DNA from 4 places in the Kitasatospora sp. NPDC004240 genome. Region 4 is predicted to be linked to each of the others. Evidence: riboswitches for the same ligand, from Rfam matches in the RefSeq annotation. Region 4 holds a riboswitch; each other region holds the start of a gene.
What was found. A riboswitch is a leader RNA that binds a small molecule or an ion and turns the genes downstream of it on or off. The one in region 4 is predicted to bind S-adenosylmethionine.

Region 1 (7,264 bases), on a different contig from region 4:
CCCGGCACGACCGCCTCCACCAGGTCCGCCGGACGGATCTGGGAGACCGGCAGCGCCAGCTCGCGTTGCAGCCCCTGCGCCGACTGGAGCACGGTGTCCAGCAGCAGCCGCAGCCGCATGTCCTCCACGCTGCGCCCCTCGCGGGCCGAACGCCGCCCCTGCTCGGCGGCGCCCTCCAGCTCGGAGATCCGGTGCTTCAGCCGCCGGGCCTCGCTCTCGGCGGCGCCGCGCTCGGCCGCCGACTGCGTCCGCAGCGCCTCCAGCTCGGCGGCCAGCTTGCGGGTCTCGGCCTGCGCCCTGCGGGTGTCGCTCTCCAGCGAACGCAGCTTGCGGCGCAGCGAGTCGGCCTCCTTGCGAACACCCTCGGACTCCACCCGCTGGCGGTCCAGGTCCGCCCGTGCGGCCGAGCGCACCTCGGCCAGCTCCGCCTGCAGCTTCTCCACCTGACGGGCCGCCTCCGCGGCGGCGCCCTCGGCGCCCGCCCGCTCGGCCTCCTCGCCCGCCTCGGCGACCAGCCGGCTCCAGCCGGCCGAGCGCACCAGGTAGGCGGCCGCGGCCACGTCCATCGGATCGGCGGCGCCCGGCACGCTGCCGCTCTCCAGCGCCCGTACGAGGTCCGGCTGGCCCAGCCTCAGCCGCTCCGCTATCCGGACGCGGAAGGCCGGCTCGGACTCCAGTGCGGCGGCCAGCGCGGTGGCCGCGTACTTGGCCCGCCGGGCCGGGGTGAACTTGGCGTACTGGCGCAGCGACTGGGGCAGCTCGGCCGGCGGCAGCCCGCCCAGCGCGTCGGCGGCCAGGCCCACCACCCGGCGGCGCACCCCCTCGGGCAGCGGGCGCTCCAGCTGCTCCGCCGGCTCCGGGTCAAACGGCGCTGCCGCGGGCTCCTCGCCGGCCGCGTCCGCGTCCCCGCCGGACGCCCCGACCGCGTCGGCCCCACCGGCCCCACCGGACCCGTCACCGGGCGGGACGGCCTCGACCGCGTCCGGCGCCTGCGCGTCCACAGCGGGCGGCTGCCCCTGCGGCCCGGCGGGCTCCTTCGCTGCGTCCACCACGTCCTCGGCTCCGATCCTGTCCTGCGGGGCGCGCGCCCTCGGCCGCCGCCCTCGTCCTCACGCTCCGTACGTCCCGTACGCATTGTCCCGTGCGGTGCGCGGACGCGCCGCGTTCCGTGCACCGCACGGGCGGGCGGGCGTCAGCCCTGCTCGCCGCCCTCGCCGGCCTCGGCGCCCGGACGGGCGACCAGCTCGACCTGGTCCACCGCGTTGCACCAGCGGCAGCGCACCGACTCGACCGTCTCGCTGAGCACCTCGGTCTCCTCGACCTTGGACTCACCCGCCAGGTCGAAGTGGAGGAACTCGACGACCCGCGCCGAACGGGTCACGTCGAAGCGGGTGAGGTTGCCGCACAGGGTGCAGCGCCAGCGGGTCTCTGCGGTCAGGGCGGGGACGGTCATGGGAGGTCCTCTCGGGTGGTCCCTGGGTGGGCACAGGCGCTCCCCCCGGAGCCCCGGCGGCGTCGGCGGGAGGCGGGAATGCCCGCCCCAAGCCTATTGCCTGGGGCAACAACGCCGACCACCGGTACGCGGCCTCCGCCGGGTGGGCCACATGCCGTACAACGCGGTGCCGGAGCCGCCGGACGGAGGAATGCTTGGCCGCATGGCGACCCCGGTCCTCGACCTCACCGGCGCGCGGGGCGGCCGCCCGAGGGGGCCGGCCCCGACCGTCACCCTCCTCCTGATCGTGCTCAACACGGCGGTCTTCCTGCTCGGCCCGGCGGCCGGGCTCAATCCGCTGTACGGCACCGGGCAGGACCGGATCTGCGCCGAGCAGCGGTACGAGCGGCGCTGGGGCGCCGTCCCCGCCGAACTGCTGGCCGGGCACCCGCTCACGGCCGAACAGCTGGCCGGTGTCCCCGACCCGGCCCCCGGCTGCCCGGCCGCGCCCACCCCGGGCAAGGTGCCGGCCCTCTCGGTGCTCAGCTCGCTCTTCCTGCACGGCGGCTGGCTGCACCTGCTGGGCAACCTGCTCTTCCTGCACGTCTTCGGCGCCGGCGTGGAGGCGCGGCTGGGCCGCGGCCGCTTCCTCCTCTTCTACCTGGCCGCCGGCTGCCTGGCCGCGTACGGCTACGCGCTCGCCGAGGCGCACTCACCGGACGCGACCCGGGTGCTGATCGGCGCCTCGGGGGCGATCTCGGCGGTGCTCGGCGCCTATCTGCGGCTCTACCCCCGCTCCCGGGTCACCACCCTGGTGCCGCTGCTGCTCTTCCTGCCGCTGCGGTTCCCGGCCTGGCTGGTGCTCGGGCTCTGGTTCTCGCTGCAGTGGTGGTCGGTGCGCTCGGCGGAGCCCGGCGTCGCCTACCTGGTGCACGTCATCGGCTTCACCGTCGGCTTCCTCCTCGCCAGTGCCCAGGGCCTAAGCTGGCGGCACCTCACAAAGGAGCCCGAACAGTGATCACCGCCATCGTCCTCATCAAGACCAGCGTGGACCGCATCCCGGAGATCGCCGAGGCGATCGCCTCGATCGAGGGGGTCAGCGAGGTCTACTCGGTGACCGGCGGCTACGACCTGGTGGCGATGGTCAGGGTGCGGCGGCACGACGACCTGGCCGAGGTGATCCCGGGCCGGCTGAACAAGGTCCCGGGCGTGGCGCACACCGAGACCCAGATCGCCTTCCGGACGTACTCCCAGCACGACCTGGAGGCCGCCTTCGCCCTCGGCCTGGACGAGTAGCGGCCTCCTTCTCCGGCATCCCCCGCCGGCCCCGCGGTCAGCCCGCCCGGCGGGTGTCCGCGACGCAACGGCCGCCCTCGTTGCGGTAGTTCCAGGCGGCACCGTCCGTGACCAGCGCGCGGACGGCGGTCAGGAAGCGGTCGACGTGCTCGTCCGGGGTGCCGGCGCCGAAGCTGACCCGGATCGCGTTCAGGCTGCGCTCGCCCGGCAGCGAGGGCTCCGGCGCGCCGCACTCGGAGGGCGCGGCCTCCTCGTCGCCGAGCAGGGTGCGCAGCAGCGGGTGCGCGCAGAACAGCCCGTCCCGCACGCCGATCCCGTACTCGGCGGAGAGCGCCGCCGAGAAGTGCGAGCTGTTCCAGCCCTGGACGACGAAGGAGAGCACGCCCACCCGGGCGGAGCCCTCGCCGAACAGGTTGAGCACCTTGACCTCGGGCACCTCGGCGAGGCCCGCCGTCAGCCGGTCGACCAGCTGACGCTCGCGCGCCTCCAGCGCGTCGAAGCCGGCCTCGCCCAGCGCCCGGCAGGCGGAGGCGATGGCGTAGGCGCCGATCACATTGGGCGAGCCGGCCTCGTGGCGGGCGGGGCCGGCGTGCCACTGCACCGCCACCGAGCCGTCGTGCTCCCGGGCGACCGTGCGGGTGGCGCCGCCGCCGGCCAGGTAGGGCTCGGCCGCGTCCAGCCAGTCGGAGCGGCCGGCCAGCACCCCGGCGCCGAAGGGGGCGTACAGCTTGTGGCCGGAGAAGGCGATCCAGTCGACGTCCAGCTCGCGCACCGAGACCCGGTGGTGCGGGGCCAGCTGGGCCGCGTCCAGCACCACCCGGGCGCCGTGGCGGTGCGCGGTGGCGGTGAGCTCGGCGACCGGCCACAGCTCGCCGGTGACGTTGGAGGCGCCGGTGACGCAGAGCAGCGTGGGACCCTCAGGCGCCGCGGCCAGCGCGGTCTCCAGCGCGGCGACCGCCTCGGCGTGCGAGCGCGGCGCGCGCAGGTAGGTGACGTCCAGTCCGGCGTGGGCCCAGGGCAGCAGTGAGGCGTGGTGCTCGGTCTCGAAGGCGAGCACCCGGGTGCCCGCCGGGACGGCGCCGGCCAGCAGGTTGAGCGAGTCGGTGGTGGCGCGGGTGAAGACCACCTGGTCGCCCTCGCGCAGGTCGAGGAAGTCGGCGACGGTCCGGCGGCTCTGCTCGAACAGGTCGGTGGACAGCTGGGAGAGGTAGCCGGCGCCGCGGTGCACGCTGCCGTAGTAGGGCGCGTAGGCGGCGACGTCGTCCCACACCCGCTGCAGGGCCGGGGAGCTGGCCGCGTAGTCGAGCGGCGCGTAGGTGACCTTCTCGCCGCTGGCCAGCGGGACCTGGACGTCGTGGCCGAGGACGGCGAGCGGGGCGCGGGAGGCGGTGGCGAGGGACATGGGGATGCACTCCTTCTACGGGCCTAGGACCCCGGGAGTGTGTGTCAACCGGCGTCCGCGCTTGTCACACGGACGGATTGCCGGTGACCCGGTCCTCACCCAGGGCACCCCGCCACGGACGGAGGGTTGCCGGACAGCAAGCTGGGGCTTGACGCTGCCACTCATGACCTGGCGAAGACTCTAGGACGCGTCCACCGGGTGGTCAAACAGATGTCCGCCATGTGGACGCACCGGGGCCCGCGGGGAGCGTTCCCCGCGGGCCCCGGCCCGGGACGGCCCGAGGACGGCCCGAGTCGCGTCAGCCCCGGGAGGTGGCGTCCGACCAGCGGCGCAGCAGTTCCTGGGCGGCGCCCGAGTCGATCGCCCGCGCGGCCCGCTCCATCCCCGCCGCCAGCTGCTCGGTGAGCGGCGCGTCGGTGAGGTCGAGGGCGACCAGCGCGGCGGCGGCGTTCAGCAGGACGGCGTCCCGCACCGGTCCGCGCTCCCCGGCCAGCAGCCGGCGGGCGACCTCCGCGTTGTACGCGGCGTCGGCCCCGCGCAGCGCCTCGATCCCGACGGTCTCGATGCCGACCTCGCGCGGGTCGAAGCCGGTCTCGGTGACCGAGCCGTCGCGCACCACCCACACCCGGGAGGTGGTGGTGATGGTCAGCTCGTCCAGGCCGTCGTCGCCGCGGAAGACCAGGGCGGTGGAGCCCCGCCGGGCGAGCACGCCGGCGATCAGCCCGGCGAGCCGGGTGTCGAAGCAGCCGATGGCGTGCGCGGTGACCTTGGCCGGGTTGGTCAGCGGGCCGAGGATGTTGAAGGCGGTGGGCACGCCGAGGTCGCGCCGGGCCGGGGCGGCGTGGCGCATCGACGGGTGGAACTTGGCGGCGAAGCAGAAGGTCAGCCCGACCTCCTCGGCGACCTCGGCCACCCGGCGGGCGCTCAGGTCGAGGGCGATGCCGAGCTTCTCCAGCACGTCGGAGGAGCCGCTGGCCGAGGAGGAGGCCCGGTTGCCGTGCTTGACCACCTTGGCGCCGGCCGCGGCCGCGACGATCGCCGACATGGTGGAGATGTTGACGGTCTTGGCGCGGTCGCCGCCGGTGCCGACGATGTCCACGGCGGGGCCGGGGATCTGCAGCGGCTCGGCGTGCGCGTACATCGCGTCGACCAGGCCGGAGATCTCGTCGACCGTCTCGCCCTTGGCCCGCAGCGCGACCATGAAGCCGGCCACCTGCACCGGGGAGGCCTCGCCGCTCATGATCTGGTCCATCGCCCAGGCGGTGTCCGCCCGGTCCAGGTCCTCGCCGCCCAGCAGGGCCGCCAGGATGTCCGGCCAGGTGCGGACCACCTGCACGGGGTCGCTACCGCCGTTCGCAGGGTTCACGTTCACCATGGCTGACTCCAGCTCTTGAAGGGAGCTCCGGGAGGTCCCCGCGAGCGGAGCCAGCCTATCGAGCGGGGGGTGGCGTCCTGTCCCCCTTTCTCTAAGAGTGAGATACCCAGGTGAAGGGCGGGGCCGGACGCCCGCCCCGCGGGCCGTACGGCTCAGTGGGTCGCCGGTGTCCGCTTCTCCACGCGGGCGCGGAGCAGGGTGGCGGCCGCCTCGGCCAGCGCCACCGGGTCCACCGGGCGGCTGATCGCCGCGTCGGCCCGGCTCCAGGCCGCCAGCCAGGAGTCCTGCGGCCGGCCGATCAGCACCAGCACCGGGGGGCAGCCGTAGATCTCGTCCTTGAGCTGGCGCCCGAGGCCGAGCCCGCCGGCCGGCACCGCCTCGCCGTCCAGCACGCAGAGGTCCACTCCCCCCTTCTCCAGCGCCCGCAGCACCGCGGGGGTGGTGGCGCACTCCAGGTAGTCGAGCTCGGGAAGGTCCGCGGCCGGCCGGCGGCCGAGGGCCGTCAGCACCTGCTCGCGCGTGTTGCGGTCGTCGCTGTAGACGAGGACGGTGAGCGTCTCGTCGGTCGTGTGCGCCATGGGCCCCTGCTTCCTCTGAAGTGTGATCCGGACCACGTCCACCTCATCCGGATGCTACTCCCGATCACCGCCCGCGGAGCCCCTTCCGGCGTGATCCTTCCCGAGCCGCCGCGGCCGGGCCCCGACGGGGCTCACCCTCCCGGAGGACGGCGCGTCACCCCGGCGCCCGCAGACCACCCGTACGGCCGACGGCGGCCCTCCCCCCTACCCCGGGGCCGCCCCGCGGGGCCGCAGCGACACGCGGGGCAACAGGGTCGAAGAGGCCCCGAAGGAACCGTCAGAAAAGGGACACCGCGCTGCTCAGGCCACCTGCGGACGCCCCGTCGGGGCCCAGGGGGGCATACCGCACGCACCGGACACTCCGAGGGAGACCCCCCGGCGTGAAGACGGAATAAGGGACCGACATAATGTCCGTCGTGGCGACAGCAACAGCAGTAGAAACCGGGCACGCGCACGGATCGGTCAACCGGCCGAACATGGTCAGCGTCGGAACGATCGTCTGGCTCAGTTCCGAGTTGATGTTCTTCGCGGCCCTCTTCGCGATGTACTTCACGCTCCGCTCCGTCAAGGGAGCCGAGTTCTGGACCGAGAAGGCGCACGCCCTCAACGTGCCCTTCTCCTCGGTCAACACCACGATCCTGGTGCTCTCCTCGCTCACCTGCCAGCTCGGTGTGTTCGCTGCCGAGCGCGGTGACGTGAAGAAGCTCCGCTCGTGGTTCGTCATCACCTTCGTGATGGGCGCGATCTTCATCGGCGGGCAGGTCTTCGAGTACACCGAGCTGGTCAAGAAGGACGGCCTGACGCTGTCCTCCGACCCGTACGGCACGGTGTTCTACCTCACCACCGGCTTCCACGGTCTGCACGTGACGGGTGGTCTGATCGCCTTCCTGCTGGTCCTGGGACGGACGTACGCAGCCAAGCGCTTCACTCACGAGCAGGCCACCGCCGCGATCGTGGTGTCGTACTACTGGCACTTCGTCGACGTCGTGTGGATCGGCCTGTTCGCGACCATCTACCTGATCAAGTAACCAGCTGATCAGGTCGCTGGCCACCGGCCCGGGGTCCGCCGTCGACGACGACGGCCCTTTTGCCGGTGCCGACGCTCCCACCGACCGACCGCGCGCGCAGCCCTAGACGGGCAGCCTCGTGCCGGCCAGACCGGCCGCCGGGTGCACCCACCA
Region 2 (7,264 bases), on a different contig from region 4:
GGGTCGCCGCCTCCGAGGTCCCCCACCTGGCCCGGAGCATCGCCGCCGTCCTCACGGCCGGGGTGATCTGACCACACCTCCCCCTCCCGGCGCCGGGGGCCGGTAGCCTGGCGCCGGCAATCCGAGGAGGGGGAATCCGTGCGGAGTTCCGGGCTGCTCGCCCATCTGGCCGACCAGTTGACCGACCGGCGCGAGCGACTGGCCACCACCGCGCTCTGCTACCTGCTGGACACCCACCCCGAGGCGCGCGCCGCCATGGCGGCCCTGTCCCTCGGGCCGGCCGGCCCGCCGCCCGAGGTCACCGCGGGCATCCACTTCGAGCCGGACGTCTTCGCCACCGTCGACGGCAAGCCCGGCTACACCGACGTCGAGGGACGCGGCCCGGACGGCACCTGGATCATCGTCGAGGGCAAGTTCGGCGCCCCGCTGCAGCCCGGCACCCAGCCGGAGGGCTACCTCAAGCGGCTCACCCGCGGCGGGGCGCTGATCGTCGTCTGCCCGCGCGGACGCCTGCGCGAGCTCCAGCACGAACTGTTCGAGCGCGCCGTCGCGGCCGGCCTCGCCGACCCCGACGCGCCCGACTGGGCCGAGGACGAGAACGGCCTGCGCCGACGCGAGCTGCGCGACGCCAAACGGCTCGGCGTGATCGCCTGGACCGACCTGCTCGCCGTCCTGGCCCCGCGGCCGGCCGACGGGCACCACCCACTCGCCTGCGACGCCGACCAATTGGAGGGCCTGGTGCAGAGGTTCGAGCACGAGCTGGAGCCGTGGACGCTCGCCGAACTGCGCACCGGCGGCGCCGGGGCGACCTTCACCAAGGCCGTCCGGACGGTGGACGCCGCCCGCGAGCTGCTGCGCGACGCGGGGGCCACGGTCTCCAGGGCGGAGTGGCGGTCGTACCGCACCGTCGCGCCGTACTACTCCTTCGAGCTCACCGTGGCCGCGGTCGGCCCCGTGCTGGTCAGCTTCGACCCGGAGCACTGGGGCGTCAGCTCGCCGTCCCCGCTCAACCTGTGGCTGAAGCGCGAGGCCGCCACCGCCGTCCCCGCCGGTGCCCGCTTCGCCGCCTACCTCGCGGCCCGCGCGGAGTCCGCCCGCCTCGCCGCACCCGTCCACCCCGACGCGGCCGGGCACCGCCCCCACACCGTCACCCAGGACTGGTGGGCCCTGCCGCTGCCCCTGCGCCCCGGGCTGATGGGCGCGGCCGCCCGCCGCGCGCTGGCCGCCGACCTGGACCTCCTGACGACCGCCCTGACGGCCGGGGCCAGCGGCGGCGGGGGCGCGGCCGGCGCTTGACCCTGACGCGCGGGGCAGGGTTTAGCGTCTCCCGACCCCGCGCGGCCGCTCCTCCGCGACCGGTGCGCGGGTCCTCCGTCGTACCGATCCCGACCCGCCCAGGAGCTCCGCCGTGTCCGTCACCGCCTCCGTCCCCGCGTCCGCCGCGCCGTCCGCCGCCCTGCCCGCGACCTCCCGGGAGGTGCGCCTGCTCACCCGGCCCGAGGGGCTGCCGGATGCGGGGCACCTGGCCGTCGTCGAGGTGCCGCTGCCCGTCCCCGGGCCCGGGGAGATCCTGGTCCGCAACCGGTACTTCCACGTCGGGGCCGCGGTGCGCACCCTGATCGGGGGCGGCGTACCGGGGGCGCCGCTGCCCGCCCTGCGCCCCGGCGACACCCTGCTGGGCGCGGCGGTCGGCGAGGTGGTGACCGCCGCCGGGCCCGACGACGGCGGCGACGGGCAGGGGCCCCGGGTCGGCGAGCTCGTCTCGCACTGGCTCGGCTGGCGCGAGTACGCGGTGCTGCCCGCCGAGGGGGTGACCCGGCTCGGCGGGGCGCCGCTCGTCGACCCCGCGCTCCATCTGACGCAGGGGTGGACGGCCTACGTCGCGCTCACGGTGGGCGCCGGACTGCGCCCCGGTGACACGGTGTTCGTCACCGGCGCGGCGGGGTCGGTCGGCACCGCGGCCGGCCGGATCGCCCGGCTGCTGGGCGCCGGCCGGGTGGTCGGCAGCGCCGGTTCGGCGGCCAAGGCGCGCCGGCTGGTCGACGAACTCGGCTACGACGCCGCCGTGGTGCGCGGCGCGGGCCCGATCGCCGGGCAGCTCGCCGAGGCGGCGCCGGAGGGGATCGACGTCCTGGTGGACACCGTCGGCGGCGAGCAGCTCGCGGCCGCGGTCGGGGCGGCCCGTCCCGGGGCCCGGTTCGCCCTGGTGGGCGCGCTGTCCGGGCAGCTGTCCCCGGACGGGAGCGGGACCGCGGCGCCGGTCGGGCTGGACTCGGTCCAACTCGTCGTCAAGCGGATCGCCCTGCGCGGGGTCAGCCCGCTGGACCACCCGGAGACCCTCCCCGAGTGGCGGGAGCACTTCGCCGGCTGGCTCGACGAGGGCCTGATCGACCTGCCCGTGGTCCGGATCGCGGGCATGGACGGCGCCCCGCGCGCGTTGGAGGAGGTGTTCGCCGGTCAGCACGTCGGGACGGTCGTCGTCGCGCTGTGACCCGGCACCCGACGGGCGGAGGGCGGGCGGCATGCGCATCGGCGACGCGGCGGCGGCAGCGGGGACGACACCCCGCGCCCTGCGGTTCTACGAGCAGCGCGGGCTGCTTCCGCCGCCCCGGCGGACGGCCTCCGGCCAGCGGGAGTACGGCCCGGCCGAGGTGGCCCGGGTCCGGGTGATCCGCGAGCTGTTGGCGCTCGGCCTCACCGTCGAGGACCTCCGGGCGAGCGCCGAGCGGCTGCACCTGGCCGGCGCCGACGTGGACCCGGTCCGCTGCGGCAGCGGGGAACCCGCCACGCCCGCGGTCGGCGTGGCGCTGCGGCGGCTGGCCGCCCTCGACGCCGAGATCGCCCGGCTGACCGCGCTGCGCGAGGGCCTCGCCACCCGGCTGGCCGGCCTCCCCGGACGGGAGGCCGGCCGACCCGGCCCGACCACCGCCGTCACCCGGCGCTGATCACCCCGGCCGAACGGCCGGCTCCGGTCACCCGGGGCCGGCCGCCCGGTCGTCGTCACGCCGCGTGGCTCGCGCGGTCCACGGGGGCCGCCGGGCCGTCGGGGATCTCGTCGAGGTCCAGGCAGCGGCCGAAGCGGCGCCGGGGGGAGGTCAGGAACTCGGCCGGGAGGTTGCGGTGGAAGGCCGGGAGGCGGTGCAGCCGGCGTACGTAGGCCCAGAGGCGGTGCCGGTCGGCCACGGCGGCGGCCTCGGCGGGGTCCATCCGGGGCCGGTGGACGGTGTCCAGCTCGACCAGGGCCACCCACAGGTCCACGTCGGCCGCGGTCGGGCGGGCGCCCAGCACGTACGGGTCCGCGGCCAGCCGGCGGTCGACCAGGTCCAGTGCCTGGGACAGCTGCTCGGGGGCCCCCTCGCGCCACCCGGCCGCCTCCGGGACGGCCTCGGCCAGGAGTTCGGCGATCGCGTCCACGGCCTCGGCGAGGTCCGCCGGGCGCAGGTCGGGCAGGTCGTCCCGGGTGCGGTCGGCCAGGTGCTCGGCCAGGTCGCGGAGGATGTCGGGGGTGTGGTTGCTGACGATGCGCCCGCTCCACCGGTCGCAGAGCGCCGGCACGGTGAGCGGTCCCTCGTAGTGGTGGAGCGCCGTCTCGTACGCGAGGCGCAGCTCCCGGTGGGCCTCGGGGGTGGCGAGGTGGACGACGGAGACCGTGTCGCGCAGGTCGAGCAGGTCGAGGGTGATCGCGACCCGGAGGGAATCCGGGCAGCCGGGACAGAGGTACACCCGGTAGCGCTGGGAGGCGGGGTAGAAGCCGCCGCCGCGGCGGGCGCCGATGCGGCCGCGGAACCGGTGCGCGTGGTCCGGGACCGGCTCGGCGGGGTGACAGGGGTCGGGCTGCGGCGTACGGGACGCCGGGTCGGAGGCGGGAACGAAAAGCTCGGGCATGACTCTCCAATGGGTGAGGGAGCCCCGGTGATCTGATGGGGGGGGACGCGGAGGCGGGAGGGGACGCGGGGACCCCGCCTCCGGCCGGACCGGCGCCGCGGCTCACGGGCTGGGGTGTGGTCCGGTGGTCCGGGGGGACGTGGCCGTCAGGCGGGTGGCTCCGGGACGGGGTGGTCCCGGGGCGGCCGGCCGGGTCAGGCCCTCGGTCCGCTCGCGCTGCAGACGCGCAGCAGGTCGATGTGCAGACGTCTGGTCAGGGGGCTCGCCGGGCGCAGCGGGCGGCGGGCGCCGCCCGGCTGCCTCCGCGTTCCGCCCACGTCCACCCGTCCGATCCCTCGGGACCCGCCGGGGCGGGACCACGCTTGTCCCGCCGCATCGGCGGGACCCGGTCGTCACCCGGGGCACCCCGTCGCGGTGGAAGGGTTGCCTGCCAGCGGGCCGGAGCCGATGACCCGCGCGGGAGACCCGCGGCGGGCGCTGACAATCGTGACCGTCCCCAGCAGTCTGGTCGAGCGCCCGAGGGGTCGTCAATAACGAGGACGGCACGACCGCGAGGTGGTGGGGGCCGTCCTCGCGGTCGCGCCGAGGGCATGTCAGGAGGCCGCCGTGGCCGCGCCCTTCACCGGGACGGCCCGCCGGGCGGCCGGCTGACCGCACGGCGGGCCCGGCGGGCCGGCGGGCGGCCGGGCCGGTAGCGTGGCCGGGGACCGACGTGGCGGGTGCCGCACCGACGGTTCCGGCGGCGAGCCGGCGAGCTGAGGAGGCCCCCGATGAGCGGCGCGACGGTGGTCGGCGGGGGGCCCAACGGGCTCGCCGCCGCGGTCGTGCTGGCGCGGGCGGGCCTGCGGGTCACCGTGCTGGAGGCCGCCGGGGAGGTCGGCGGCGGCGCCCGCAGCTCGGAGGCGATCCTGCCGGGCCTGGTGCACGACCACTGCTCGGCCGTCCACCCGATGGGCGTCGGCTCGGCCTTCCTGCGTGGCCTCGACCTGCGCCGCCACGGGCTGGAGTGGCGGTGGCCGGAGATCGACTGCGCCCACCCGCTCGACGACGGGACGGCCGGGGTGCTGCACCGCTCCGTCGCCGAGACCGCCGCCGGCCTCGGCGCGCCGGACGGCGCTCGCTGGCGGCGGCTGTTCGGGCCGTCCGCCGCCTGCTGGGACGAGCTCGCCGAGGACGTCATGGGCCCGCTGCTGCGCGTACCGCGCCACCCGTTGCGGCTCGCCCGGTTCGGGGCGCCGGCGCTGCTGCCGGCCTCGGCGCTGGCCCGGGCGTTCACCGGGGAGCGGGCGCGGGCCCTGTTCGGCGGGGTGGCGGCGCACGCGTTCCGGCCGCTGCACCGGCCGCTGAGCGCGAGCGTCGCCCTCGGCCTGCTGGCCGCCGGGCACCGGCACGGCTGGGCCGTGGCGGCGGGCGGCTCCGGGGCGATCAGCCGGGCGCTGGCGGCGGAGCTCACCGCGCTCGGCGGCACCGTCGAGACCGGCGTACGGGTCACCTCCTTCGACCGGCTGCCGCCCGCCGCGGTCACCCTGTACGACCTGGCGCCGGGCGCCGTCGCGGACATCCTCGGCGACCGGCTACCGCCCCGGATCGCCCGGGCCTACCGGCGCTTCCGGCACGGCCCGGGTGCGTTCAAGGTCGACTTCGCGGTGGCGGGCGGCGTCCCGTGGACCGCCGAACCCGCCCGGCGCGCCGGCACGGTGCACCTCGGCGGCACCTTCGCCGAGGTCGCCGCCGCCGAACGGGCCGTCGCCGCCGGCCGGATGCCCGGGCGCCCGTTCGTCCTGGTCGGCCAGCAGTACCTGGCCGACCCGGGCCGCTCGGCCGGCGACGTCCACCCCGTGTGGGCGTACGCGCACGTCCCGGCCGGCTACCCCGGCGACGCCACCGGGGCGATCACCGCGCAGATCGAACGCTTCGCCCCGGGCTTCCGCGAGCGCGTCCTCGGCCGGGCGGTGACCACCACGGCCGGCTTCGCCGCGGCCAACCCGAACTTCGTCGGCGGCGACATCATGACCGGCGCCAAGGACGTCCCCCAGCTGCTCCTCGGCCCCCGCCCCACCCTCACCCCCTACGCCACCGGCCTCCCCGGCCACTACCTCTGCTCCGCGGCCACCCCGCCCGGCCCCGGCGTCCACGGCATGTGCGGCGCCAACGCCGCCGCGTACGCCCTCCGCCGGCTCTGACCCGCCCCACGCCGCCGCGCACAGGGCCCGACCGGCCCCGCACCCGCCCGTGCAGCGCCACCGCCGCCGCGCGCAGGCCGCGCAGATGGGCGGCCGGCTCGGCGCACTTGAGGGTCACCCGGCACGGCCGGTCCTCGCTGCCGGCCCGCACGACCGCGAACATCCTGCCGAGCACCCGGTACACCAGGGCGTTCGGCTGAACGGCTCGTCCTCGGTGGCCTCCCGCAGGGACAGCGCGTAGTCGCCGAAGCCCCCGGACTCGATGATCCGTCACCCCTCGTTCGTGACCGCTCTGCTGCGGATCACCGTGCCGGAGTGGTGTGCCCGGGGCGGCGGCGTCCCGTGACCGGTCCGGACGCGACCGGTACGGGCGGCAACCCACCCGGACGGCAATTGGTCTGGACAACATCCGTTCGTGTCGGATACGTTGCGGCACGCGACACCTCGTCAGCAGGCCTACCACCGCCGCACCCGAGGTGTTCCCCCCGGCGCTCCCGTACCTCCCTCCGGTGGTTCCGGACGCCCGGGCGGGTCCGTTCCGCCCGCCGCGACGAGCTCCGGTGGCCCCGGCGACCTCGGTGGCCTCCGAGGCATCCGGCGGTGCCGGGCCCCGCGGCCGAACCGGGCCGAGCACCACCGCACACGGCGTTCCGACAGGTACGGGGGAGTCCGCAGGTGTTTCCGATGGTCCGTTCCCAGCTGCGGCACCGGCCGGGGCGCGCGGTCGCGCTGGTGTCCGCCGTCGCCGTCGCGACCTCGGCGTTCACCGTCCTGACCGGGGCGGCCCGGACGCAGGAGCTGCAGGTGCGCGCCACCGTCGACGGCAACCACCGCTCGGCGTACGACATCCTGGTCCGTCCCCGGGGCGGCCGCACCGAAGCGGAGCGTCAACAGGACCTGGTCCAGGCCGGGTTCCTCTCCGGGATCTTCGGCGGCATCACCACCGACGAGTGGCACCGGATCGAGGGAATCCCCGGTGTCGAGGCGGCCGCACCGCTGGCCATGGTCGGCTACGTGATGCCCTCCGCGTCCGTCCCCGTCGACCTGTCCGCCCACCTGCCCGCCGACCGCACCGGCCGGCTCTTCCGCGTCACCACCACGACCACCGCCGACGGCGGCGCCACCCGCACGCCCGCCGCCACCGGCTACCAGTACCTGACCGGCAACCCCCTGGTGGTCGACCTCGGCACCGGCAG
Region 3 (7,264 bases), on a different contig from region 4:
CGCTCGTCGACGTCCGGGCGGTGGGCGCGCTCGCGCAGGAAGTCCGCGTCGGCGCCGAGGGCGTGCACGCCGAGGACGGTGGTGCGCCCGGCGTGGGTGACGGTGAGCGCCTCGCGGTCGACCTCGGCGCCCAGCAGGGCCTCACAGCAGTCGGCGAAGGCGAGCGCCCAGCGGCGGGTGAGGAACCCGGCCCGGTCGGCGCCGAGGACCCCGGTCAGCACGGCCCCGGCCACGTCGTCCGGCAGCAGCCGGAAGTACTCGGGCGGCGCCCACGGGGTGTGCGAGAAGTGGCCGATGCGCAGGTCGGGGCGGGCGGCGCGGAGCAGTGCCGGGGTGAGCGAGAGGTGGTAGTCCTGCACCAGGACGGCGGCGCCCGGGGCGGCCTCCGCGGCCAGGGCGGCGGCGAAGGCCGCGTTGTACTCCCGGTAGGCGGCCCACTCGGTGCGGAAGTCCTCGTCGAAGGCGGGCGCGGTGGGTGTGGCGTACAGCAGGTGGTGCACGAACCAGAGGGTGGAGTTGGCGACGCCGTTGTAGGCGCGCGCGAAGGTCTCCGGGTCGATGTCGAGCATCCGTACGGCCTGGCCCCCGACGTCGTGCCCGGCGCGGTCCAGGCGCCCGTCCGGGGCCTCGCGGGCGGCCCGGCGGTCGGCCTCGCCGAGGGCGGCGCAGACCCAGACGGCGTCGGGATCGTCGATCGCGGACAGGCCGGAGACCAGGCCGCCGCCGCCGCGCCGCAGGGTCAGCGTGCCGTCCGCCGCGGCGCCGAACGACACCGGTCCCCGGTTGGAGGCCACCAGCACGGGGGCGGTGCCGGTCGGACTCGAACGTTCGGTCGTGAGATCGCCCATGGTTGGAACCTTGCCGGGGGGCGGGGTCGGCAAACGCTCAGAGCACCGGGTGGCGGCCGGTGTACTCGGGGACGGTGTGCATCGGGGGCCGCTCCAGGGCGGTCACCGGGTGGCTGTGGGCGGTGAAGGTACGGGTCAGCGGATCGCGGGTGAACTGGGTGAGCAGCGGGTGCACCAGGTCGGCGGAGGCCTTCAGCCGGTGGGTGCGGTCGAGCCGCTCCAGGGCCGTGCGGTAGATGGTGGCCGCCATCCGTCCGAGCGCCTGGCCGTCCTGGTGGCGGTGGTGGCGGACCCCGACGTCGACCTGGGCGAGGGCGTCCAGACCGGCGGTCTCCAGCGCGTCCACGAGCAGGCCGAGCTCGACGCCGTAGCCGGTGGGGAACGGCAGCCGCTCCAGCAGCGAGCGGCGGGCCGCGTACTCGCCCCCGAGCGGCTGGACGAAACCGGCGAGTTCCGGCCAGTGGAGGTTGAGCAGGGGGCGGGCGACCAGTTCGGTCACCCGGCCGCCGCCCGACGGGATGACCGTGCCCTCCCCCGCGGCGGAGCCGCTCGATGTCACCTCCAGCGGCCGGTCGTACATGGCCTTGACCAGCTGGATCCCGGGATCGGTGAGCAGCGGGCCGACGATGCCCGAGACGAAGGCGGGGTCGAACTCGCGCAGGTCGGCGTCGACGAAGCAGACGATCTCGCCACGGGTGACCAGCAGCGAGCGCCAGAGCACCTCGCCCTTGCCGGGGGCGGCGGGCAGCCGCGGCAGGATGTCGTCGCGGCGCACCACCCGGGCCCCGGCGCCGGCGGCCGCGGCGGCGGTGCCGTCCGCCGAACCCGAGTCGACCACCACCAGCTCGTCGACCAGCGGCAGGCGCTCCATCAGCTCGCGCCGGATGGTGCGGACGATGTCGCCGACCGTGGCCTCCTCGTCCAGGGCGGGCAGGACCACGCTGACGGTGCCGGCGCGGCCGGCCGCCCGCTTGGCGTCCAGCAGGGTGCGCACCGGACGGTCGGCCGCGCTCCAGGAGCGGCGGCGCAGCCAGGACGCCACCTCCGGGAGGAGCTCGGGTGTCGGTTCGGCGGGCACGGGCACACTCCTGAGGATCGCTGACTCTGCTCGGGTGAAACGGTCCATCTCGCGTGGCGGACGGTCCCTTTCGGCATTGACGCCTTCGGATACAGTCTTCGTACAGCGGTCGGACCTTCGCACGCCGGGGTCACCGCTGAGCAGGACCACAACTTCACAGAGCTCATCCAGAGGGACTGAGGGAACGGCCCGTTGACGTCCCGGCAACCTTCTCGCGCGGCTGTCGTACAGGCCCCGGCGGGACAGGTGCCAATTCCGGCCCGTGGCGCGCCCGCGTCACGGGGAAGATGAGGAGAGAGGCCTCCGCCATCATGGCTATCGACACTGCCGCACCCGTCAGCACCGTTGACCTCGGCCCCGCCGCCGCGCTGTCCTGTCGCGAGTGCGGCACCCGGTTCCCGCTCGGCCCCAGCTTCGCCTGTCTGGAGTGCTTCGGTCCGCTGGAGATCGCGTACGACTTCGGGAGCGAGGCCGCCGAGGAGCTGCGCAAGCGGATCGAGTCCGGTCCGGCCTCCATCTGGCGCTACGCCCCGCTGCTGCCCGTCCCGGCCGACGTCGCCTCGAAGCCCAACCTGAACCCCGGGTGGACCCCGCTGGTGAAGGCGGACAACCTGGGCCGCGAGCTCGGCTTCACCGCCCAGCTGCACATCAAGGACGACTCCGGCAACCCGACCCACTCGTTCAAGGACCGCGTGGTCGCCTGCGCGATCGAGGCGGCGCGGGCCTTCGGCTTCACCACGCTCTCCTGCTCCTCCACCGGCAACCTGGCCGGCGCGGTGGGCGCGGCCGCCGCCCGGGCCGGCTTCAAGTCCTGCGTCTTCATCCCGCACGACCTGGAGCAGGGCAAGGTCGTCATGGCCGGCGTCTACGGCGGTCAGCTGGTCGGCATCGACGGCAACTACGACGACGTGAACCGCTTCTGCTCCGAGCTGATCGGCGACCCGGCCGGCGAGGGCTGGGGCTTCGTCAACGTCAACCTCCGCCCGTACTACGGCGAGGGCTCCAAGACGCTGGCGTACGAGATCTGCGAGCAGCTCGGCTGGCGGCTGCCGGAGCAGATCGTCATCCCGATCGCCTCGGGCTCCCAGCTCACCAAGATCGACAAGGGTCTGCAGGAGCTCATCAAGCTCGGCCTGGTCGAGGACCGCCCGTACAGGATCTTCGGCGCCCAGGCCGCCGGCTGCTCCCCGGTCTCGGCCGCGTTCAAGGCCGGCCACGACGTGATCCGGCCGGTCAAGCCGGACACCATCGCCAAGTCGCTGGCGATCGGCAACCCGGCCGATGGCCCGTACGTGCTGGACATCGCCCGCCGCACCGGCGGCGCGGTCGAGGACGTCACCGACGCCGAGGTGGTGGCCGCGATCAAGCTGCTGGCCCGCACCGAGGGCGTCTTCGCCGAGACCGCGGGCGGGGTCACCGTCGGCGTGCTGAAGAAGCTCGTCGAGACCGGTCAGCTGGACCCGGCCAAGGAGACCGTCGCGATCAACACCGGCGACGGCCTGAAGACCCTGGACGCCGTCTCCGACGCCGGCATGACCACCGTCATCCGGCCGTCGCTGGAGTCCTTCCGGGCCGCCGGCCTCGCCTCCGTCTGACCTTCCCCGCCCCGCTCCGCCCCCCAGCTAGGAGAGCCACCGCCATGAGCGCCAACGTCCGCATCCCCACCATCCTGCGCACCTACACCGGCGGCGCCGCCGAGGTGACCGCCGAGGGCGCCACCCTCGGTGAGGTCATCGCCGACCTGGAGAAGAACCACGCGGGCATCGCCGCCCGCCTCCTGGACGACACCGGCAAGCTGCGCCGCTTCGTGAACGTGTACGTCAACGACGACGACGTGCGCTTCGCCGAGGGCCTGGCCACGGAGATCAAGGACGGCGCCGGCGTCTCGATCATCCCGGCGGTGGCCGGCGGCTGCTGAGGCCCCGGTGACGGTCGGGCCTCTCGGCCGGGTCGGCCCTCTCGGCCCGGTCGACCTCGTTGTCCGGCCGGCTCGACCGGCCTGACCGGCCGGTCGCTCCGATTGGCCTGATCGATGCGGTCCGCCGGCCCGGTGCATTCGGCCGGTTCGGTTCCGTTCGACCTGTTTGACCTGTTGAGCCGTCTTCACGTCCGGAATTGCACTCTCCGGACGTGAAGGCGGCTCGTCGTATTGCGGCGTGAATTTTTAGTCGCCCCGGTCGGAGTAGAGTTTCGCCCGGAGGGGAACGGGGCGCCCCCGCCCCGTCCGGCGGGCGAGACCCGCGTCCGCCCCGAAGCCGTGAATCATGTCAGGCGGATGTCAGAATTCATGAGGGGATTTGGGTAATTCGCCCGCCATGTCCGGGACGGAATGCCGAGTTCACCCGGTTCTGGCCCGACCTGTCCCTTGATGGACCGAGCGAATTCGTATCGGCTGGGCCTGTTGCAGAGGGCGTCTATCCGGATACATTCAGCCGCGGTCGACGCAATCACCCGTTCACCGGAGTCCGTCCGGGGCCCGGCCGGGGATCGCGGTGTGCAGGGCTGCGCTCAGGGGGGGTTCCCCGGGCCGGCCTCAACCAGACCCGGGCCCGCAGACCTGCGGGCGCGTGAAGGGCCAGCACAGCACTAGGGGAGTTCGGAATGGCTCAGGGCACCGTCAAGTGGTTCAACGCGGAGAAGGGCTACGGCTTCATCGCGGTCGACGGTGGTGCGGACGTCTTCGTCCACTACAGCGCGATCCAGATGGACGGCTACCGCACCCTTGAGGAGGGCCAGCGGGTCGAGTTCGAGATCTCTCAGGGACAGAAGGGCCCGCAGGCGGACATGGTCCGCGCGGCGGTCTGAAACCTTCCGGCTCCAGGAGTTCGGCTCGGCCCACCGGCTGGTGGACCTCTCGCTTCGCGACGGGCCCGTACGTATCGGCGTACGGGCCCGTCGGCGTGTCCGGGGTGCCTCCGCCCCCGGGCCCGCGCGGTGTCGGGGAGGCGCCCGGCGCGGGCCCCGTCGACGGTCGCGCGGCGGGGCGGGAGGGCCTCCGCGGCGGGGCGGGAGGGCCTCCGTGGAGGGGCGGGCGCGGCTCGCGGGATCGCCGATTGGGCTTGCACTCGCCACCCCAGAGTGCTAATCATTGGCGTTAGCACTCACAGCTTGAGAGTGATAAGCGGACCGGGTCGGTGAGGCCCCAGGGAGCGGTAGGGGAATGGACCCCCGCACACCAGGGCCGTCCGTCGCGGGCACCCCTTGGTCCGAGCAGTCGACCGTGTCCCGGAGGACCACTTCAGATGGCCAAGATCATCGCCTTTGATGAGGAAGCTCGCCGCGGCCTTGAGCGTGGCATGAACCAGCTCGCCGACGCAGTGAAGGTCACGCTCGGCCCCAAGGGTCGCAACGTCGTGCTGGAGAAGAAGTGGGGCGCCCCCACGATCACCAACGACGGTGTCTCCATCGCCAAGGAGATCGAGCTCGAGGACCCGTACGAGAAGATCGGTGCGGAGCTCGTCAAGGAGGTCGCCAAGAAGACGGACGACGTCGCGGGTGACGGCACCACCACCGCCACCGTGCTCGCCCAGGCGCTCGTCCGCGAGGGTCTGCGCAACGTCGCCGCCGGCGCCAACCCGATGGCCCTGAAGCGCGGTATCGAGAAGGCCGTCGCCGCCGTCTCGGACCAGCTGCTGGCCCAGGCCAAGGACGTGGAGACCAAGGAGCAGATCGCCTCCACCGCCTCCATCTCGGCCGCCGACACCCAGATCGGCGAGCTCATCGCCGAGGCCATGGACAAGGTCGGCAAGGAAGGCGTCATCACCGTCGAGGAGAGCAACACCTTCGGTCTGGAGCTCGAGCTCACCGAGGGCATGCGCTTCGACAAGGGCTACATCTCCGCCTACTTCGCGACCGACCTGGAGCGCATGGAGGCGACCTTCGAGGACCCGTACATCCTCATCGCCAACTCCAAGATCGGCTCGGTCAAGGACCTGCTGCCGCTGCTGGAGAAGGTCATGCAGAGCGGCAAGCCGCTCGTCATCATCGCCGAGGACGTCGAGGGCGAGGCCCTGTCGACCCTGGTCGTGAACAAGATCCGCGGCACCTTCAAGTCCGTCGCCGTCAAGGCCCCGGGCTTCGGCGACCGCCGCAAGGCCATGCTCGGCGACATCGCCATCCTCACCGGTGGCACCGTGATCTCCGAGGAGGTCGGCCTCAAGCTGGAGAACGCCGGCGTCGACCTGCTGGGCACCGCCCGCAAGGTGGTCATCACCAAGGACGAGACCACCATCGTCGACGGTGGCGGCGACAGCGACCAGGTCGCCGGCCGCGTGAACCAGATCCGCGCCGAGATCGAGAACAGCGACTCGGACTACGACCGCGAGAAGCTCCAGGAGCGCCTCGCCAAGCTGGCCGGCGGCGTGGCCGTCATCAAGGCCGGCGCGGCCACCGAGGTGGAGCTCAAGGAGCGCAAGCACCGCATCGAGGACGCCGTCCGCAACGCGAAGGCCGCCGTCGAGGAGGGCATCGTCGCCGGTGGTGGCGTCGCGCTGCTGCAGGCCGGTGTCGCCTTCGACAAGCTGGAGCTGGACGGCGACGAGGCCACCGGTGCCAACATCGTCAAGGTCGCGCTGGAGGCCCCGATCAAGCAGATCGCGACCAACGCCGGCCTGGAGGGTGGCGTCGTGGTGGAGAAGGTGCGCAACCTCCCCGCCGGTCACGGCCTGAACGCCGCCACCAACGAGTACGTCGACCTGGTCGCCGAGGGCATCATCGACCCGGCCAAGGTCACTCGCTCCGCGCTGCAGAACGCCGCCTCCATCGCGGCGCTGTTCCTCACCACCGAGGCCGTCATCGCCGACAAGCCGGAGAAGGCCGCCGCGGCCGCCGGCGGCGGCATGCCGGGCGGTGACATGGACTTCTGATCCCGCTTCCACGGGATCGGACGAGTCTCCGATCGCACGGGCGGTTCCCTCCGGGGAGCCGCCCGTGCGGCGTTTCCGGGGTGGCCCCGGAGGGGGCCCCGGGGCTTGGGTGCTCCTGGGGGTGGGGCTTCGGCGGTGGGGGCCGTGGCTCCGGCCGTGGGGGCGGGTGGTGCGGGGTTTGGGAGAATGGGCGGATGGCTGCTGACGACGACATCGAGACCGCCCTGCACAACGCGAGGGCGCTGATCCTCGCGGACCTGACCGCCCGGGACGCGGCGGACGCCGCCGTGGTGTCGCTGGTCGAGCAGGCCGTGACGCATCGGCGCTGGTGGCTGGAGCAGTGGCCGGACGGCACCGAGTACGTGCTCGGGCTGGTCGCCCAGGACGTCCAGGACGCGCTGCTGGAGTCGCACGGCCGCTGGCCGCTGTGCGCCGCCTGCACGGCCGACGGTGACCCGCACGCGCTGAGCGTG
Region 4 (7,264 bases):
CGGCGTGAGCGCCTCCGGGTTGCGCGGCGGCCGCGCCCGGATCCGGGACGTGACCGTCGGTGCGGCCGCGTACTCCGGCCGCTGCGGGTGGCAGGCGAGCCTGCCCGGGGTGGTCGGACGGGCCTCCACCGGGAGGTGAGGGCGGAACCCCTGGTGATCGGAGGGTGAACGGGGGCGCACCGGCCGTGGTGCCCGTGCTGCCCGGGCCGGGGGCGGGACCATGGGGGTATGGGCAGAGACACAGGCTCCTCTTCGTGGTCGCACCTGCGTCGATGGGGCCGCCGCCGCGGGCGGCGGCCCCCGACCCCGGCCCGGGGGGAGCCGTCGGCGCCGCCCCTGCGGTCGGTGCTGAACATCCACAGCGTCGCCGGTCAGATGTTCGTCCTGCAGGTGGTGATCGTGCTGCTGCTCGTGGTGGCGGCGGTCGTGGCGCTGCTGATCCAGTCCCGCAGCGATCGGTACGCCGCGGCACGTGACCGCTCGCTCGCCGCGGCCGAGGCCTTCGCCCACAGCCCCGGGCTGGTGGAGACGATGCGGGGCCCGGATCCCAGCTCGGTGCTCCAGCCGCTGACCGAGGCGGCCCGCAAGGACGCCAACGTCGACTTCATCGTGGTGACCGACCGCGACGGCATCCGCTACACCCACCCCCAGCCGGAGCAGATCGGCAAGACGTTCGTCGGCACCATCGGGCCGTCGTTGGAGGGCAAGGTCACCGTCGAGCAGGTGAACGGCCCGCTCGGCGAGGAGTACCAGGTGGTGGTGCCGGTCGAGGACGCCCAGGGCCAGGTCGTGGGCATCGTGTCGTCCGGGATGAAGGTCGCGAACGTGAGCAGCGCGTTCGACCGCCAGCTGCCGGTGGTCCTGGGCGCCGGCGCCGTCGCGCTCGGCCTGGCCACGACCGGTACGGCGCTGGTGGGCAGACGTCTCCTGCGGCAGACCCACGGCCTGGGGCCGGAGGAGATGACCCGGATGTACGAGCACCACGACGCGGTGCTGCACGCGGTCCGCGAGGGCGTGGCCATCGTCGGCGGCGACGGCCGGGTCCTGCTCGCCAACGACGAGGCGCGCCGACTGCTCGACCTGCCCCCGGACGCCGAGGGGCGCCCGGTCACCGAGCTGGGCCTGGCCCCCGCCACGACCGAGCTGCTGGTCTCCGGCCGCGCGGTCACCGATGAGGTGCTCCCCGTCGGAGACCTGCTGCTGGCCGTCAACAACCGCCCCACCGACAGCGCGGGAGGCCCCCCGGGCAGTGTCACCACCCTGCGCGACTCCACCGAGCTGCTCGCCCTCGCGGGCAAGGCGGAGGTCGCCCGCGGCCGGCTGAGACTGCTGTACGACGCGAGCGTCGCCATCGGCACCACCCTGGACGTCCGGCGCACCGCGGAGGAGCTCGCCGGGATGGCCTCCCGGGACTTCTGCGACTACGCCACGGTCGACCTCGCCGAGGAGGTCCTGCGGGGCGAGGAGCCGCCGACCCTGGCGGCCGGCGCCCCGGTGGAGCTGGAGCGGGTGGCGGTCACCGGCCCGCGGGCGGATTCGCCGCTCTACCCGCCGGGGGAACTGGTCAGGTGGGCCGGGAGGACCCCGCAGGCGGCGGGCTTCGCGACCGGGCACTCCGCGCTCGTACCCGAGGTGGCGACCGACGCCGGGTGGCGGACGCAGGACGCCGAGCGGACGCAGGCGGTGGTGGAGTTCGGACTGGCGTCGCTGATCGCCGTCCCGCTGACCGCGCGGGGCGTGCTGATGGGCGTCGCCTGCTTCTGGCGCAGCCGGGACCGGGGCCCGTTCGAGGAGGACGACCTGTCGCTGGCCGAGGAGCTGGCCGCCCGGGCCGCCGTGTCCATCGACAACGCCCGCCGCTTCACGCGCGAGCACACGATGGCCGTCACCCTGCAGCACAGCCTGTTGCCGCGCGCGTTGCCCGAGCAGAGCGCCCTCGACATCGCCTACCGCTACCTGCCGGCGCAGGCGGGCGTCGGCGGTGACTGGTTCGACGTGATCCCGCTGCCGGGCACCCGGGTGGCCCTCGTCGTCGGCGACGTGGTCGGCCACGGCCTGCACGCGGCCGCGACCATGGGCCGGCTGCGCACCGCGGTCCAGAACTTCTCCTCGCTCGACCTGCCGCCGGACGAGCTCCTCGGGCACCTGGACGAACTGGTCACCCACATCGACCAGGAGACGGCCGCGGTCGACGGGACGCCCGCGATCACCGGCGCCACCTGCCTCTACGCCATCTACGACCCCACCGCCGCCACCTGCGTCATGGCCCGGGCGGGGCATCCGCCGCCGGCCGTCGTCCAACCGGACGGCGCGGCCGGGTTCCTCGACCTCCCGGCCGGTCCGCCGCTCGGCCTGGGCGGCATGCCCTTCGAGGCCGCGGAGGTGCGGCTGCCGCCGGGCAGCAGCCTGGTCCTCTACACCGACGGCCTCGTCGAGGACCGCACCCGCGACATCGGCATCGGCCTGGACGTGCTCTCCGCCTCCCTGGCCCACCCCGGCCGGTCGCCCCAGGAGGTCTGCGAGGCCGTGCTAGGCACCCTGCTGCCCGCCCGCCAGACCGATGACATCGCCCTCCTCGTCGCCCGTACCCGCGTGCTGGCGCCCGACCGGACCGCGGAGTGGGAGGTGGCCCCGACGCCCGCGGCCGTGGCGCAGGCCCGTGCTCAGGCCACCCGGCAGCTCGCCGAGTGGGGCCTGGAGGAGGCGGGCTTCGTCACCGAGCTGGTGCTCAGCGAGCTGGTGACCAACGCGATCCGCTACGCGAGCGGTCCGATCACGGTGCGGATGCTGTACGACCGCACGCTGATCTGCGAGGTCTCGGACACCAGCAGCACCGCCCCGCACCTGCGCTACGCGGTCGCCGACGACGAGGGCGGCCGCGGGCTGTTCCTGGTCGCCCGGCTCGCCGAACGCTGGGGCGTCCGCTACACCCCCACAGGCAAGATCATCTGGGCCGAGCAGTTCCTGCAGCCGGAGGTCCCGATGGCCTGGCCCCTCGACGAATGGCCGGACATCGAGTAGCCGGACATCGAGCCGCCGGCGACCGGGGGCGGGAGATCGGGTGGCGGGAGACAGGAGGGTCGTCGGGGCCGGTGCCAGACTGGCCCTGAGGGCTGGAGGTCGTGATGGGGTTCTACGCCGATCAGGTCGTGCCGCGGATCGTCAACGTCGCCTGCGGGACGAAGGAGGCCGCGCACCTGCGACGGAGGGTCTGCGAGGGCCTGGAGGGCGATGTCCTGGAGATCGGGTTCGGCTCGGGGCTGAACGTCCCGTTCTATCCCGCGGCCGTGACCCGGGTGACCGCGGTGGACCCCTCCGAGGTGGGCTGGCGACTGGCGGCCGAACGGGTGGCGGCGACCCCGGTGCGGGTGGAGCGCGGGGGCCTGGACGGTCAGGTGCTGCCGTTCCCGGACCACAGTTTCGACGCGGCGCTGTCGACCTGGACGCTGTGCACCGTCCCGGACGCCGGGGCGGCGCTGCGTGAGGTGCGGCGCGTCCTGCGGCCCGGCGGGACGCTGCACTTCGTCGAGCACGGCCTGGCCCCGGAGGGCGACGAGGCCGTACGGCGCTGGCAGCGACGGCTCGACCCGCTGGAGCAGCGGCTCCTCGGCGGCTGCCACCTGACCCGGCCGGTCGCCGAGATGCTGACCGGGGCGGGCTTCGTCATCACCGATCTCGACGTGTTCTACGAGAAGGGCGCCCCGAAGGCGCTGGGGGCCGACTCCCTGGGAGTCGCCGTCTCACCCGCCTGAACGGTCCCGGGTGACGGGCGTGGCGGCGGCCGGACGGGCGCGGCGTCCGGTGTGAGAACCGGGGAGGTTTGGCGGGCCGCCGGGGGAATCTTGTATGGTTCCTCGCGAATCATCCAGAGGGGTGGAGGGACCGGCCCTACGAAGCCCCGGCAACTCCCCGATCGACCCGGCGTCCGAAGTACGCGCCGTGCCGGCCGGGGGCAGTGCCAACTCCGGCCTGTCGCCACTGTGGCGCGGGAAAGATGAGGAGACACGGTGCTCTCTGTGCTGTCCTTCGCCCGGGCGCTTCCCGCCCCGGCCCTTCCGCGTACTCGTCTCGTGCCCGGCGCAGGCAATCGGCCGACTTCCCCGGCCCGTCCTCGCTGACCATCCCCCCGCTCCCGATGCGGAGCCTCCGTGGGCGAAGCCGTCGCGCTGCTCACGGGATTTGAGACGGAGTACCCATCCATGGACAACACGAGCGGCGTCGGCGTGCTCGACAAGATCACCTCGATCCTCGGCACCCTGGAGGCCGGTCCCACCACCCTGGCCGGCCTCGTGGCCGCCACCGGTCTGCCCCGGCCCACCGCGCACCGGCTCGCCGTCGCGCTCGAACAGCACCGGCTGGTCACCAGGGACGTCGAGGGCCGGTTCGTCCTCGGCCCCCGGCTCGGGGAGCTCTCGGCGGCCGCGGGCGAGGACCGGCTGCTGGCGGCGGCCGGTTCGGTCCTCACCCATCTGCGCGACCTCACCGGGGAGAGCGCCCAGCTCTACCGCCGGCAGGGCGAGATCCGGATCTGCGTGGCCGCGGCCGAGCGGCTCTCCGGCCTGCGCGACACCGTTCCCGTGGGGGTCACCCTGCCCATGAAGGTCGGCGCCGCCGCGCAGGTCCTGCTCGCCTGGGAGGAGCCCGAGCGCCTCCACCGCGGCCTGCAGGGCGCCCGCTTCACCGCCACCGCCCTGAGCGGCGTACGGCGCCGGGGCTGGGCGCAGTCCATCGGTGAGCGCGAGCTCGGGGTCGCGTCCGTCTCGGCCCCCGTCCGCGGCCCGGCCAACCGGGTGGTGGCCGCGGTCACGGTCTCCGGCCCGATCGAACGGCTCACCCGCCACCCCGGCGCCCGCCTCTCCCAGGCCGTGGTGGCGGCGGCCGACCGCCTGACCGAGGCCCTGCGCCAGACCTGACCGGCCCGCGGGCCGGGTGCCCCGTGGGCCGGGCCTCGGGGCACCCGGCCGGGTGCGGTACGCCGAGGCGGGGGTGCACGGTTCCGTCCCGCCCGCGGCGTTTCGCCCGGCCGGCGGGTGGGCGGGACGTCTAGTCTCGGGCCGTGGGACAGCCCGAGCAGCGCGCCGAAGGCGCGGGACCGTTCACCACCCGGCTCACCTGGCGCCCGCCCGGCGGGGGGACCGCCGTGTGGGAGTCCCGGCTCGCCCGGCGGCGCGGACTCATCGCGGTCCACCCGCCCGGTGCGCGCACCGGCCACCACGCCAGCGCCGACGAGGTCGCCCTGCGCCGGCTGCGCCGGCTCAACGCCGTCGCCGCCACCGCGTTCATCATCGGCGGCGCCCTCTTCGCGGCCGGCGCCGGCGTCGCCCAGTTCGGTTCCGGCGACGCCACCACCTGCGCCTCCATCTACTTCGCCGGCGGCCTCTTCTTCAACACCGGCGGGTACGTCTCGCTGCTCCAGGTGATCAACGCGCCCCGCCACGTGCCCGGCGGTGAGGGCCGGCTGGTCACCCACCGCTGGCGCTGGTGGAGCTACGAACCGAAGCGGGTGGACTGGCTGAGCGCGTCCGTCCTGTTCGCCGGCACCCTGGTCTTCGCCGTCAACCTGCTCGACTCGTTCCTGCAGGGGCTGAGCGTCCAGCAGGTCAACCGGCTGATCTGGGCCCCCGACGTCATCGGCTGCGTGCTCTTCCTGATCTCCGGCCACCTCGCCTTCGTCGAGATCTGCCACGGCCGGCCCTGCTTTTGCCGCCGAAGCCTCGGCTGGTGGATCGTGGCCGTGAACCAGCTCGGCTCGGTCCTCTTCATGATCTCGGCCCTCGCGGCCTTCACCCGGCCCAGCACCGGCAGCCTCGTCAACGCCGACATCGCCAACTGGGGCACCCTCACCGGCGCCCTCTGCTTCTCGCTCGGCGGGGTGCTCCAGCACTTCGAGCGTCCTTGACATCATCCCCGGGCGTGTTCCCGAAGGGGCGGACGGGGCCTCAGGGTGGCGGGGCGAGCGGGGTCAGGGCGCCGGGGCGGGTGGCGTCGGCCGCGGCGGAACCGTGGAGGAGGGTCGGCAGGTCGCGGGGCGGGGCCGGTTCGGTGGTGGGGGTGGCCGCGGTGACGCGGTCGAGACGGAAGCCCCGGCCGGCCCGGCGGGTGCGGCACCAGGCGATGAGGTACCAGCGGCCGTCGGCGGTGAGCAGCCCGGCCGGTTCGACCTCGCGGTGGCTCTCCCGGCCGTCCGCGTCGACGTAGGACAGCCGCAGCACGGTGCCGTCGGTGAGGGCCTGTTCCACGGCGGCCCGGACCGGGGCCGGGGTGCGGGCGGGCAGGGCGACGATCCGTGCGGCGAGGTGCCGGGCGGTCGTGGAGGCGGGGCCGGTCATCGAGGCGGCGATCTTCTGGGAGGCCGTACGGGCCGCGCCGGCGTAGGGGGCGGAGCCGTCGGCCGCGGCGAGAGCGGCGACCAGGGCCGAGGCCTCCTCGGGGGTGAGGCGGATCGGGGGAAGGGTCATCGCGGGGTCGATCGACCAGCCGCCGCCCCGCCCGGAGGTGGCGCGGACGGGGACGCCGGCCTCCATCAGGGCCTGGAGGTCGCGCTGCACCGTGCGGGTGCTGACCTCGAAGCGGGCGGCGAGCGCCGCGACCGTCCGGGGTCGCGGCGCCGCGGCGCGCAGTTCCTCCACCAGTGCGTACAGTCGGGGCGTGCGGTTCACGGAGGCGACGCTACCGTCACGCGTCGGCCAGGAAGTCCCGCTCACGCCGCTGTTCGCGTTCGGTGACGGTCAGCGGGAACAGGGTGAAGCCGTGCATCGCGCCGGCGACGACGCCCAGGTGGGCGGGTGCGCCGGCGGCCCGCCACCGGGCGGCCAGGAAGAGCGAGTCGTCCAGCAGCGGATCCTCGGTACCGACGACGATCCGGGCCGGCGGCAGGCCGGCCAGGTCGGCGAACAGCGGGGAGAGCTCCGGGTCGCGGCGCCGCTCGGGCGTGGTGCCGGGGCTGAGGAGCTCGTAACTGCCCCGCAGCGTCTCGGTGTCGCTCAGCAGCCTGCGGGAGCCGAATGATCGCTGGCTCGGCGTCATCGACAGGTCGTACGGGCCGAAGAGCAGGTTGGCCGCGCGGAAGGCACCGGTGATGCGGTGCCGGTCGCGCAGCCGCAGCAGGGTCAGGACGCTCAGGTGGGCGCCGGCCGATTCGCCGCCGATCGTCAACCGCCGGGTGCCGAACTCGGCCGCGGCGTTGTCCACCAGCCACCGGGCGGCCGCCTCGCAGTCGTCCGGTCCGGCGGGGAACGGGTGTTCCGGTGCCAGGCGGTACTCC

Region 1: another riboswitch for S-adenosylmethionine. It lies ahead of ACWEQL_RS02430 (aminotransferase class V-fold PLP-dependent enzyme); the one in region 4 lies ahead of ACWEQL_RS35365 (IclR family transcriptional regulator).
Region 2: another riboswitch for S-adenosylmethionine. It lies ahead of ACWEQL_RS09490 (glutathione S-transferase C-terminal domain-containing protein); the one in region 4 lies ahead of ACWEQL_RS35365 (IclR family transcriptional regulator).
Region 3: another riboswitch for S-adenosylmethionine. It lies ahead of thrC (threonine synthase); the one in region 4 lies ahead of ACWEQL_RS35365 (IclR family transcriptional regulator).

Annotation. Positions count from the first base shown of each region.
Region 1 covers NZ_JBSGFD010000005.1:23,999-31,262, reverse strand. The annotation lists gene ACWEQL_RS02450 (NYN domain-containing protein) at 1-1,052, opposite strand, end outside; gene ACWEQL_RS02445 (hypothetical protein) at 1,193-1,453, opposite strand; gene ACWEQL_RS02440 (rhomboid family intramembrane serine protease) at 1,656-2,450, shown strand; gene ACWEQL_RS02435 (Lrp/AsnC family transcriptional regulator) at 2,447-2,728, shown strand; gene ACWEQL_RS02430 (aminotransferase class V-fold PLP-dependent enzyme) at 2,766-4,130, opposite strand; SAM riboswitch class IV at 4,183-4,299, opposite strand; gene trpD (anthranilate phosphoribosyltransferase) at 4,429-5,505, opposite strand; gene ACWEQL_RS02420 (hypothetical protein) at 5,658-6,083, opposite strand; gene ctaE (aa3-type cytochrome oxidase subunit III) at 6,491-7,111, shown strand.
Region 2 covers NZ_JBSGFD010000024.1:49,329-56,592, reverse strand. The annotation lists gene ACWEQL_RS09510 (amino acid aminotransferase) at 1-71, shown strand, start outside; gene ACWEQL_RS09505 (hypothetical protein) at 139-1,296, shown strand; gene ACWEQL_RS09500 (MDR family NADP-dependent oxidoreductase) at 1,409-2,491, shown strand; gene ACWEQL_RS09495 (MerR family transcriptional regulator) at 2,523-2,945, shown strand; gene ACWEQL_RS09490 (glutathione S-transferase C-terminal domain-containing protein) at 3,001-3,885, opposite strand; SAM riboswitch class IV at 4,239-4,351, opposite strand; gene ACWEQL_RS09485 (phytoene desaturase family protein) at 4,656-6,068, shown strand; gene ACWEQL_RS09480 (FtsX-like permease family protein) at 6,753-7,264, shown strand, end outside.
Region 3 covers NZ_JBSGFD010000049.1:664-7,927, forward strand. The annotation lists gene ACWEQL_RS15710 (alpha,alpha-trehalose-phosphate synthase (UDP-forming)) at 1-848, opposite strand, end outside; gene ACWEQL_RS15715 (glucosyl-3-phosphoglycerate synthase) at 886-1,926, opposite strand; SAM riboswitch class I at 2,087-2,220, shown strand; gene thrC (threonine synthase) at 2,238-3,521, shown strand; gene ACWEQL_RS15725 (MoaD/ThiS family protein) at 3,566-3,844, shown strand; gene ACWEQL_RS15730 (cold-shock protein) at 4,528-4,731, shown strand; gene groL (chaperonin GroEL) at 5,169-6,791, shown strand; gene ACWEQL_RS15740 (hypothetical protein) at 6,986-7,264, shown strand, end outside.
Region 4 covers NZ_JBSGFD010000209.1:2,754-10,017, reverse strand. The annotation lists gene ACWEQL_RS35375 (SpoIIE family protein phosphatase) at 376-3,021, shown strand; gene ACWEQL_RS35370 (class I SAM-dependent methyltransferase) at 3,126-3,752, shown strand; SAM riboswitch class I at 3,859-4,001, shown strand; gene ACWEQL_RS35365 (IclR family transcriptional regulator) at 4,200-4,913, shown strand; gene ACWEQL_RS35360 (hypothetical protein) at 5,057-5,899, shown strand; gene ACWEQL_RS35355 (helix-turn-helix transcriptional regulator) at 5,940-6,659, opposite strand; gene ACWEQL_RS35350 (alpha/beta hydrolase) at 6,676-7,264, opposite strand, start outside.